Regions from separate parts of the Buttiauxella sp. 3AFRM03 genome, predicted to be linked through region 2. Evidence: predicted binding sites of a transcription regulator. Region 2 holds the regulator's gene; the other holds the start of a gene.

Region 1 (5,987 bases), 2.4 Mb from region 2:
CATACCGGGCTTTGATTCATTGGCGTCATGTATTGGTGCACTGTGAGTTAAAGGATGTTTATTGTGCGTCGACATTGAATATTACCCCTTTAGTTAAAGCTGTTTTGTCGGGCAAAACAGCTTTAACTATAGAACAAGGTCATCTCAACGCGAGACGTGGAGGGGCGTTCTCCGTTATCATAGCGAAGTTACTCCTCAATTTAGTTTTGATTCTATTGCCTATGAAACCTTTGCGCCAACCGAATACTCGCCCTGTTCTTACGTATCAACCACGCGTTGAACCCGTACCACCGGCTCATGCGTGGCGAGTTGAAGGATTTAAAGACGTGTGGATGCTGCGTAATCGCTATGTGGCTTTTGTGCTGGTGGGAGATGCGTTCCGTCAGTCGCCGCCATTTACATTACCAGAGTCAGCGCAGCGTTGGGCGATACAGGTAAGAAGTGAGAATGATGTAGGCTGATCTATCCATCATCCTTCAAGTTGCAGGGGTGTTGGCTGCAACTCGAATGCTAACGGGTATCGAATGACGGCGGTTTTACCCGCCGTTACTGATTTCTTCAAACTCTTCGCAGCCGGTATCAAACCCTTCCGTGCAACTGACGTTCAGCCAATGCAATGCTTTCTGTTTATTGGTCGCGATAAAGCCTTTTTCACCATTTAAAAACAGCATTCCTGCCCAGTATTCGGCATAACCCGTGCGGGAAAGTGCCGAGCTGCGCTTGAACCAGAATGCCGCTTTGTCATCGTCTTGCACCACACCCACGCCATTTGCGTACAGCATGCCGTAAAACATTTGGGCATCGACCGCTGAGTCACTCTCAATGTCCTGTGAGGCGCTTTCCAGTAACTGCATGGCTTTCGAATAATCGGGCTTGCCCGCCTGGGTGTTCACCAGAATACGCGCCAGAACCACGCTTCCTGGTTTACTGCCGTGGGCGACGGCCTGTTCGGCTAACGATTTTGCCTGCTGGTAATCGCCATTTGCAGGATCATGGATTTTGAGTTGGGCCAGCAGAGCCATAGCATCGGCGTCACCCTGGGCCGCTGATTTTGCCGCCCAGCTTTCCGCTTGCTGATATTCGCCCGCACTGAAAAGGGTATCGGCAAGGTAAAACTGGGCGCGGCTGTCACCTTCCTGCGCATGTTGCAGGTAGGGGCTGTCCGGTGTTTCAGCCCACGCCGATGAGAGACACAACAGCAATAAAAAATAGAGTCGTTTCATAGAGAGAAGGGGTCCGTAGGAGACAATTTTATTTTGGCACCCTTTTGGGGCGCTCTATTTTATCAATAAAAAACGGCTCCCTTTTCAAGGAGCCGTTGTATTGTCGCAGATTCTACGGTGGTTTAGCTACTGCTTAGCGATGTGCCAGTTCGGCTTCTTCGTCGCTATTGAGTATTTCTTTATCGGTTTGTTTCATCAACTGGCTGGTGATGGTACCTGCCGTCATGGAACCGCTGACGTTCAGCGCGGTACGGCCCATGTCGATAAGCGGTTCAACCGAAATCAGCAATGCCACCAGCGTGACCGGCAAGCCCATGGCTGGCAGGACAATCAGGGCAGCGAATGTTGCACCACCACCGACACCCGCAACGCCTGCGGAGCTTACGGTGACAATCCCGACCAGTGTGGCAATCCAGACTGGATCCAATGGGTTGATACCGACGGTTGGCGCGACCATCACGGCCAGCATCGCTGGATACAGACCCGCACAACCGTTCTGACCGATGGTGGCCCCAAACGACGCGGCAAAGCTGGCGATGGACTCAGGCACACCCAGACGGCGAGTTTGAGCTTCAACGTTCAATGGAATACTGGCTGCACTGGAGCGGCTGGTGAAGGCAAAGGTCAGCACAGGCCAGACTTTGCGGAAGTATTTCAGCGGGCTCACACCGTTGACTGCCAGCAGAACCGCGTGCACGCCGAACATAATTGCCAGACCGAGGTAAGAGGCCACCACGAAACTACCGAGTTTGATGATGTCTTGCAGGTTTGAACCAGCAACGACTTTGGTCATCAGCGCAAGAACACCGTACGGCGTCAGTTGCATGACCAGACGCACCAGTTTCATGACCCAGCTTTGCAGCGTGTCAATCGCAACCAGAACACGCTCGCCTTTTGGCGCATCGTCTTTCAGTAGTTTAAGAGCTGCTACACCGAGGAACGCGGCGAAAATCACCACGCTGATGATCGACGTTGGGTTAGCCCCTGTCAGGTCAGCAAACGGGTTCTTCGGCACGAATGACAGAATCAGTTGCGGTACGCTGAGGTCAGCCACTTTACCCACATAAGTGGTTTCGATTGCGCTCAGACGAGCGGTTTCAGCGGTGCCCTGCACCAGGCCTTCAGCCGTCAAACCAAACAAGTTGGTGACCAGCACGCCGACCAGCGCTGAAATCAGAGTGGTAAACAGCAATGTCCCGATGGTCAGAACGCTGATTTTGCCCAGAGAAGAGGCGTTATGCAGACGTGCCACCGCACTCAGGATAGAGGCAAATACCAGCGGCATGACGATCATTTGCAGTAATTGAACATAGCCGTTACCGACAATGTTAAACCACTGAATAGACTGTTTCAGTACCGGACTGTCTTCGCCATAAATGGTGTGTAATGCAAGACCAAATACCACACCGATCACCAGACCAAGCAGTACTTTTTTTGCCAGACTCCACTGTTTGTTGCGAGTTTGTACTAGCAACAGCAACAGCAATAGAATAACGAACATGATAACGTTCGCTATGAGTGGAAAATTCATCCCCGTATCTCCTGAGTATATTTAAAACAGATGGACTGATTGCCACCTTTATTCTGTAAAGCGTACCAGAACCCTGGAGTTACTCTTATATTCAAAAGGAATTGATTATTACAATTTGAGCTATTTCGTTTAATTATTGTTCCAGGTGGTTATTTAAAAAACTATTAAAGGTCATTTGCAGCGAAATTATCATGTGCGATGACCAGCGCACCGCGCTGTTATCGGGCACACTTTGCGGCATCCACACGGCCAGACCAAACAACACCATGCACAAGGCACGTTCCAGTTGATTACCTTTTTGCGGCCTGATGATGGGAAAGCGAAAGCGCCAACGGCAGGGCCAAAGGAGTGGGACACCCGCAGGAGTGAGCATATCTGCCAAAATATGGCTTAAGTAACCCAACACCATGCCTTGAAGGGCATCGGCGGGAATCACCCAACTTTCGGGGACTTTGAGATAGAACAGTGCAAGGCTTGCGAAGACGGCAAATAAGCTGTGGGTAAAGCCCCGATGGCCGCAGGCGCGGGCAATGGGTTTGGAAAACCACGGCAAGCGTTGACCGAGAAATGACTTTGGGTGGTCAATATCAGGCAGCAAACAGGTCAGGATGGCTGAAGGCACAATATGCCACCAGTCTCCTTGAGCAAGCACAGGCGTGAGTTCGGCGTTTTTAGCGAATACTGCACAGGCAATGGAAAAAAGAAGGTGACCTTCCGCCGTCATGATACTACCTGGATGAAAACTGTCGATTCATACAGTATAGGGTTTTTATACAGTAGACGGAAGAGGTGACGGCGTAACATTTTGCAACCGCCGGATTCCCCGGCGGCGTGTTGTTTAGCGGGCTAACCAGCCTCCGTCGACGGCAATGGTGTAACCGTTGACATAATCGGAAGCACTGGAGGCAAGAAACACCACCGGGCCTTGCAGATCGGCAGGAACACCCCAACGACCCGCGGGAATTCGCTCGAGGATTTCATGGCTGCGGACTTCATTATCACGCAGTTGTTGAGTGTTGTTGGTTGCCATGTATCCCGGCGCGATCGCGTTGACATTGATATTATGTTGCGCCCATTCATTTGCCAGCAGGCGCGTTATGCCAAGCACGGCACTTTTAGATGCGGTGTAAGACGGGACTCTGATACCGCCCTGGAAGGACAACATGGAGGCGATATTAATAATCTTGCCGCCAGTGCCTTGTTTAATGAACTGTTTTGCCACCGCCTGAGAGAGAAAGAATACTGATTTAATGTTCAGGTTCATTACGTCATCCCAGTTTTTCTCGCTAAATTCCAGCGCATCTTCCCGGCGAATGGTGCCTGCGTTATTTACAAGGATATCTATTTTCCCCATTCCTGCCACGGCCTGCGCAATGATGTCAGGGATCGCGTCTTGTTGGCTTAAATCTGCCTGGATGGCGAGAAAACGGCGATCCAAATCTCGCACTTTTTGCGCCGTTTCATGCGGGATTTTGCGGTTTACGCTGACGATGTCACAACCAGCCTCGGCAAGGCCAATCGCCATTCCCTGACCCAGTCCTGTATCGCATCCCGTAACAACAGCGACTTTGCCTTGCAGATTAAAAGCATCGAGAATCATAGTTACTCCGGTATCCGGAAAAGCGCATTTGCGCGTGTCTGTAAAGAGTAGATACGGGAGGGGGAAACTCAAATATTTTTGAAATACTGTTTTAAAAAATTAGATGTCGGTATGGTTTTGAGACTGATGCGGGGAGGCCCGCATCGTAATAAATTAGCCAATCAGGTGTTCGGCGCGTAATTCACTCAGCGAAGACAACTTCACATTTGCCAGGCTCCAGCGCACGTCGTCACGGTTTTCTTCTGCGGGAACCACAATAGAACGCATGCGTGCGGCTTTGGTGGCAACCATGCCATTCACGGAGTCTTCAAGCGTTACACAGGCGAGCGGGTCAACAGCCAATTTAGCAGCGGCATCCAGATAAACCTGCGGATGGGGCTTGCTGTAAGGCAGATGTTCTGCCGAGGCGATGGCATCAAACTGGGAACGTAAGTCGAACATTTCCAGCACTCGCTCAAGCATATGTGCAGGTGAAGCAGACGCTAAACCCACTTTCAGACCTTGCGCTTTACATAAAGCGACAGCTTCACGCACACCAGGCAAAATCGGACGCGTCTCTTCAATCAGGGCAATGGCGCGAGTAATCACGCGGTTTGTCACTTCCTCACGAGATGGGCCGTTCCACGGTTGTTTGGCAAACCACAGGTCAACAACCAGGTCGATACGCAAACCCAGCGTGTCAGGGAGTTCAGAGCGGCGGGAAATATCCACACCAACGCTAGCCAACACTTCCAGCTCGGCTTTGTCCCATAATGGTTCAGAATCAATCAGTAAACCGTCCATATCAAAAATCGCAGCTAAAATTTGGCGAGTCACAGCCATGTTTCGACTCCTGTCGGTGTGCATTACAGTTAAGATTACTTATCAATAGCTGGAATTTTCGCTTGTTGCCACTGCTTTGTGAGAATCGCCCGTAAAGCTCAGGCGAAATCCCCCCGGAAGAGGTAAACTTTGTGCGTGTAAGTTTTGTAGTGCTGTAATAGCTTGGAATATAACTGTTTTTTTCTTTCTCCAAAACCTCTCCAAAACTTTTCTCCAAAACAGCCCCTAAAAAGCAGGATCCGAAGTTAATTTTCAACCCCAGCACTGACTGGGGTTTTATCTCATTAGTGCGATGCTGTCAGGAAATTCATTTCTTCTAACGTCATTTTCCGCAGTTCGTCCCGCGTAAAAAATATCAACCCTTTCGCCTTTAACCACTCCATCATTGATTCATGACTGATGACGATTTCACCCTCGCGCAAAATCCGGCAAAAAATCGGCTTAAAATTTTGGTAGTAAATTATTTCCGTTCGGTTGGCATGATCGCCAGTGCAGATGGGTGGGAATACGGGTTGGATTTCTGGCTGGCCAACTTCGCGATCGAGGATATCGAGCACCCACCGGCGAAATTCTTTAGCGACCGCTGTCCTGGCAAACATGGCGATCAGATGTGCGCCGCGAAGGGAAAAAATTCTGACAGTTTTTTGATAATTCCCTGAGGCGGTCAATTTGACCGTCTCAGACATTCCACCTGAAAACTCATCTATATTGCGGTTATAAATTTTTGTGACAGCATCATCCGACTTGTATCCAAGCGCTTGCGCGATTTCTACAGCGGTGAGGTAGATAGAGTTATTGCGGGAAACAACAT
Region 2 (5,987 bases):
CTGACCATTTTATGTGTGTTTATCGCCGGAGTCTGGATGATGCGCGCCGCGGGTTGTGTGGTAAACGACTACGCCGATCGCAAGTTTGATGGCCACGTAAAACGCACAGCCCACCGTCCGCTACCGAGCGGAGCAGTCAGCGAAAAAGAAGCGCGGATCCTGTTTGTGGTACTGGTGTTGCTGTCGTTTTTACTGGTGCTGACGCTTAACACGATGACAATTTTATTGTCGGTGGCGGGGTTAGCATTAGCCTGGGTTTATCCCTTTATGAAACGTTACACCCATTTGCCACAAGTGGTGTTGGGTGCGGCGTTCGGTTGGTCCATCCCGATGGCATTTGCTGCGGTTAGCGAATCTGTACCGCTAAGTTGTTGGCTGATGTTTTTGACCAATATTTGCTGGGCGGTCGCTTACGACACGCAATATGCGATGGTTGATCGCGATGATGACCTGAAAATTGGCATCAAATCCACGGCGATACTGTTCGGGCGCTATGACAATGTGATTATCGGGATTTTGCAGATTGCGGTGATGGTTTTGCTGGCGGTGATTGGCTGGTTAAACGGATTAGGCGGGGCATTCTACTGGTCTATTGCGCTGGCGGGGGCACTGTTTATACATCAGCAGCGTTTGACGGCGAACCGCGATCGCGATGCTTGTTTCCGCGCATTCCTGAATAATAACTACGTTGGCCTGGTGTTGTTTATTGGCCTGGTGTTGAGTTACGTGCACTTCTAATATCAGAAATTAAATGGCGGATGACACTTCGTTTATCCGCCCTACAAGTCGAACCGTAGGGCGGATAAGCAATCGCGTCATCCGCCAGATTTTTTACTCAGTCGCAGCCTGCGACGTCGCACTTTCAATCGTCAAACGCACATCCGGCATGATCAGTTCTGCCAGCATCTGGTAGACCTTCATGGTTTCAGTAGGCTCTGCATCCCCGGTATCGCTGATATAGCCTTCATCACGCAAGGTTAAAACCAGCGAGGTGAAGACGGCTTTATCAAAGAACTCCGGTGCATTAATGCCATGCAAAACAGACAAACGCTGGGCAACGGTGCGGCTTTCACGCTCCAGTGTCCCACGGTTAATCGACGGATTTGCGCTCAGCAGCCAGAAGGTAATCGCATAACGCTGTAGCGTTTCGCGAACACCTGCTGCCAGCAGCTGCATGGTGCGTGAACGAGCAGGATTAATCTGCACTTCATCGCCTGTCAGTGTCACCAGTTCCTGACGAACCAGTTCATTGAGCATGATGTCAATTTCACCAGCAAGTTCGGTCGTGCTCCAGCGCAAGAACAGTTCAGCCTTCAGCATCGGGTAAAGTAGCTCGACCTGACGCAGCAGTTCGTTACGGTCAATACGGCGATGTTGAGTAATAATTGCTGCCAGCAGAGAAGGCAACACCAGCATATGCAGGATGTTGTTACGGTAATATGTCATCAGAACCGCCTGCTCGCGCGGCAGAATGATGATGTCACCGATGGTGTCTTTCTCGACTTCAAACTTGTTCATCTGCAACGCGTGCTCAATCAGCGCTTCTGCTGGCTGGTCTGGTGCGGTCGCGTCCGGTGAATACGGCACATTACGCAACAGGCTCAGGTAGCAGTTGAGCTGCTCGGTCAGTTGCTCACGGGTAAGTGAACGCTGACGCGAGGCCAACAGCGCGGTACAGCACAGGTTCATGGCATTTGCCGCACCGGCATTGTTAATACGCACCATCAGTTCAGCGGCAATTTCATTGACCGTTGGCGTCAACCATGCCGGGCGGATGGCCTCAATCGGGTCGATTGAATCGCGCCACTCTGGAACACGCTGGTTCAGGAACGTCATCAGCGGCATCGGTTCGCCAAAGTTAACATAGCCCTGGCCGAGGTTACGCAGCTTACTCAGCCCGCGCACCATCTGCATGAAACTCTCTTTCTCTTTGGTCGCGCCACGCAGCTCTTTCGCGTAAGTCCCCACTTCCATTACATGCTCGTAGCCAATGTAAATTGGCACCAGGGTAATAGGGCGAGTACCGCCGCGCAGCATGGCCTGGATGGTCATCGACAGCGTACCGGTTTTCGGGTCGAGCAAACGCCCGGTACGAGAACGGCCACCTTCCACAAAGTATTCAACGGAATAGCCACGGCTAAACAGCTCGCCCAGATATTCACGGAACACGGTGGAGTAGAGTTTGCTGCCTTTAAAGGTACGGCGGATAAAGAACGCACCGAGGCGGCGGAAAATCGGGCCGGCTGGCCAGAAGTTCAGGTTGATACCCGCTGCGATGTGCGGAGGAACCAGTCCCTGGTGATAAAGCACGTAGGACAACAGCATGTAGTCCATGTGGCTGCGATGGCAGGGCACATAGACAATCTCGTGGCCGTCATGAGCCAGTTGGCGCACGCGTTCAGCGTTATGAACGTTGATGCCCTGGTACAAACGGTTCCACGTCAGACCTAACACGCGGTCAGTCAAACGCACGGCTTCATACGAGAAGTTAGCGGCAATCTCTTCCATCAAAGCAACAGCATTCTGCTGGGCTTTTTCATGGGAGATTTTCTTGCTGCGCGCTTCATCTTCTACTGCACGAGCAATAGCTTTTGAGGCCAGTAGCTTATTGAACAGATCCTGGCGTACCGGCAGACGCGGGCCGACAGTCGCTAAACGCTGGCGAGCAAAGTGCATACGCGCTACGCGAGCCAGTTTTTGGGCGATTTTTTTGTCTGTACCGTGGTCGGTTGCCATCTGGCGCAGCGAAACCGGAGCGGAGAAACGCACAAAGCTGTCGCGCCCAAGCCAGGAAACAGCGAAAAATTTCTGGACGCCGTTCAGCATCTTTAATGGCGGATTCACTTCGCCTTTTTCGCGCCCAGGGGAGCGGCCAAACATCACCGATACTGGCACCATCTGCACATCCAGATTTGGATTGCTGCGGTGTAAGTCGAGGTAATCGTGGAACAGTTTGATCGACTCTTCTTTTGGCGTGTAATAAGTGAAAACACGCGGGCCGCCATGGATAAAGACATAGCGCGGCAATACCGCACCGTCGATTTCTAACGGCTCGAGAGGGTCGGGCAAGTTATGCGCGAGACATTGTGCGCGCAGCGTTAATAAGTCCGCCTTGGAGTTATACGGCAGGACATACATAATCGGGCGTGTGGGATCTAAGCCCAGTTCGGCTTGTGGATCTGCCGGAATGGACTTGCTCTTTACCAGAACGCCTAATGGTAAATTAAGTAATTTGTAGTAGATTCTTGGCCAGCCTGACATAAACGATGTAAAGCCTCAGGTTAATGATGCAAATTCGCCGCAAGAATATCAGAATCTGGCTCAGATTTCTGTGGCGTTGCAATATAGATAAGCATTGACCCAAATAATTTGAAAAGGTTTCCCAAAATGGCGAGCAGTACCACTGGACTTACCCGTATCATCAAAGCCGCAGGCTACTCATGGAAAGGGCTCAAAGCAGCCTGGATTAACGAAGCGGCTTTCCGCCAGGAAGGGGTTAGCGCGCTCATCGCCATCGCCATCGCCTGCTGGTTAGATGTTGACCCTATCACCCGTATTTTACTGATTGGTTCTGTTGTGCTGGTCATGATTGTCGAAATTCTCAATAGCGCTATCGAGGCGCTTGTTGACCGTGTTGGTACCGATTACCACGAGCTTTCAGGACGGGCCAAGGACATGGGGTCTGCTGCCGTATTAATCGCCATTATCCTCGCAGTTATTACCTGGATCACACTGCTTTGGCCGCATTTGCGATGATCTTTCCAGAATAGTTAAGTCCCTGGTTTTTTGCTCAATTTGTGGTTCCAAAATCGCCTTTGACTGTATATACTCACAGCATAACTGTATAAACACCCAGGGGGCGGAATGAAAGCGTTAACTACCAGGCAGCAAGAGGTGTTTGATCTTATTCGGGATCATATCAGCCAGACCGGCATGCCACCGACTCGTGCCGAGATTGCTCAACGTCTGGGGTTCCGTTCTCCGAACGCCGCTGAAGAGCACCTGAAAGCACTTGCCCGTAAAGGCGTCATTGAGATTATCTCTGGTGCGTCGCGCGGTATCCGCTTGCTGGTGGAAGAAGTTACCGGTATTCCGCTGGTTGGGCGTGTTGCTGCGGGGGAACCACTCCTTGCACAACAGCACATCGAAGGCCATTACCAGGTTGACCCATCACTGTTTAAACCAAATGCCGATTTCCTGTTGCGCGTTAGCGGGATGTCTATGAAAGACATCGGTATTATGGACGGCGACCTGCTTGCAGTTCATAAAACTCAGGATGTGCGTAACGGCCAGGTTGTGGTGGCGCGTATTGACGACGAAGTGACTGTTAAGCGCTTAAAGCAGCAGGGTAATACCGTTCATCTTCTGCCTGAAAATAGCGAATTTGAACCTATTGTGGTTGACCTGCGCGAACATAGCTTCTCTATTGAAGGGTTGGCGGTTGGGGTAATTCGCAACGGCGACTGGCTGTAAACTTCTCCAGATGATGCGCTTTAATGCGCATCATCGTCTTAATTCTCTTATCTCTTCCTGGATTGGCCATGCGATTTTTCTCGACGGCTGACAGAGCTCTCTGGCGCCTCGCCTTACCCATGATTTTTTCCAACATCACCGTGCCTTTACTGGGCCTTGTTGATACCGCGGTAATTGGTCATTTGGATAGCCCTGTTTATCTTGGCGGTGTCGCTATTGGTGCGACGGCAACCAGCTTCTTATTTATGCTGTTGTTGTTTTTGCGCATGAGCACCACCGGTTTAACTGCCCAGGCATTTGGTGCCAATAATCCCTCTGCTTTAGCGCGTGCACTGGTTCAGCCCTTGCTATTGGCGTTAGGAGCAGGGGTGGCGATCGTCTTACTGCGTGAACCGCTGATATCCCTGGCCTTGCATATCGTCGGCGGCAATGAAGATGTTTTGTTGCAGGCCCGGCGATTCCTTGAAATACGTTGGCTTAGTGCGCCAGCCTCGCTTGCCAACCTGGTCTTGTTGGGCTGGTTGTTAGGTGTTCAGTATGCGCGTGCGCCAGTTATCTTGCTGGTTGTCGGAAACGTACTGAATATCGTGCTGGATGTGTGGCTGGTTATGGGGCTACACATGGATGTTCAGGGCGCGGCACTCGCCACCGTCACCGCAGAATATGCGACGTTTATCATTGGTTTGCTGATGGTGAAAAAGGTCATGGGTTTGCGCGGAATCAGCTTTGAGATGCTCAAAGAGTCCTGGCGCGGGAATGTGCGGCGTCTGCTGGCACTCAATCGCGACATCATGCTGCGCTCGCTGTTGCTACAGGTCTGTTTCGCCTCAGTCACTATCTTTGGCGCGCGGTTAGGTAGCGAAATCGTCGCGGTTAACGCCGTGTTGATGACGCTATTAACCTTCACCGCCTATGCGCTCGATGGGTTCGCCTATGCCGTTGAAGCCCATTCCGGGCAGGCGTTTGGCGCTAAAAACCGTGGTCAATTGCTCGAAGTATGGGGCGCTGCATGTCGCCAGGCGGGCTTAGTCGCTCTTATGTTCGCCGCTGTGTATGCGCTGTTTGGTGAGCACATTGTTTCGCTTCTTACCTCTATCCCTGAATTGCAGCTACAGGCAGACCGCTACTTGCACTGGCAGATTGTTTTGCCCGTTGTTGGTGTCTGGTGTTATTTGCTGGACGGCATGTTTATTGGCGCAACGCGAGGTACGGAAATGCGCAACAGCATGGCGGTTGCGGCATTGGGATTTGGGCTGACGTTGCTCACCGTGCCTTATCTGGGAAATCATGGTCTGTGGTTATCCGTGGCTGTGTTCCTGGCTTTGCGCGGACTGTCTTTGGGATGGATTTGGCGTCGCCATTGGCGGGATAACAGCTGGTTTCCGGCTGGAACTCCTGGTTAGTTACAGCTCATAGTTAGTTACAACTCATAGTTAGTTACAACTTCTGACGCGCTTTTAATCGCACTCCAGTATGCTGATTTGCCACCTGATTTTGGGGCAAGTCAGCATCAT

What was found. Region 2 encodes LexA, which represses DNA repair genes until DNA is damaged. Its sites were predicted from a motif close to TNCTGTATGTACATACAGNA; they were not measured.
Region 1: a site for LexA is predicted at 3,496-3,515, ahead of D8682_RS25070 (metal-dependent hydrolase). Genes of this name have one in related genera too.

The regions. Positions count from the first base shown of each region.
Region 1 covers NZ_CP033076.1:5,049,415-5,055,401, forward strand. The annotation lists gene katE (catalase HPII) at 1-75, opposite strand, end outside; gene cedA (cell division activator CedA) at 222-461, shown strand; gene D8682_RS25060 (tetratricopeptide repeat protein) at 537-1,223, opposite strand; gene D8682_RS25065 (L-cystine transporter) at 1,357-2,754, opposite strand; gene D8682_RS25070 (metal-dependent hydrolase) at 2,888-3,478, opposite strand; gene kduD (2-dehydro-3-deoxy-D-gluconate 5-dehydrogenase KduD) at 3,593-4,354, opposite strand; gene hxpB (hexitol phosphatase HxpB) at 4,508-5,176, opposite strand; gene D8682_RS25085 (BRO family protein) at 5,461-5,987, opposite strand, start outside.
Region 2 covers NZ_CP033076.1:2,685,008-2,690,994, reverse strand. The annotation lists gene ubiA (4-hydroxybenzoate octaprenyltransferase) at 1-738, shown strand, start outside; gene plsB (glycerol-3-phosphate 1-O-acyltransferase PlsB) at 832-3,261, opposite strand; gene D8682_RS14030 (diacylglycerol kinase) at 3,388-3,756, shown strand; gene lexA (transcriptional repressor LexA) at 3,865-4,473, shown strand; gene dinF (MATE family efflux transporter DinF) at 4,542-5,876, shown strand.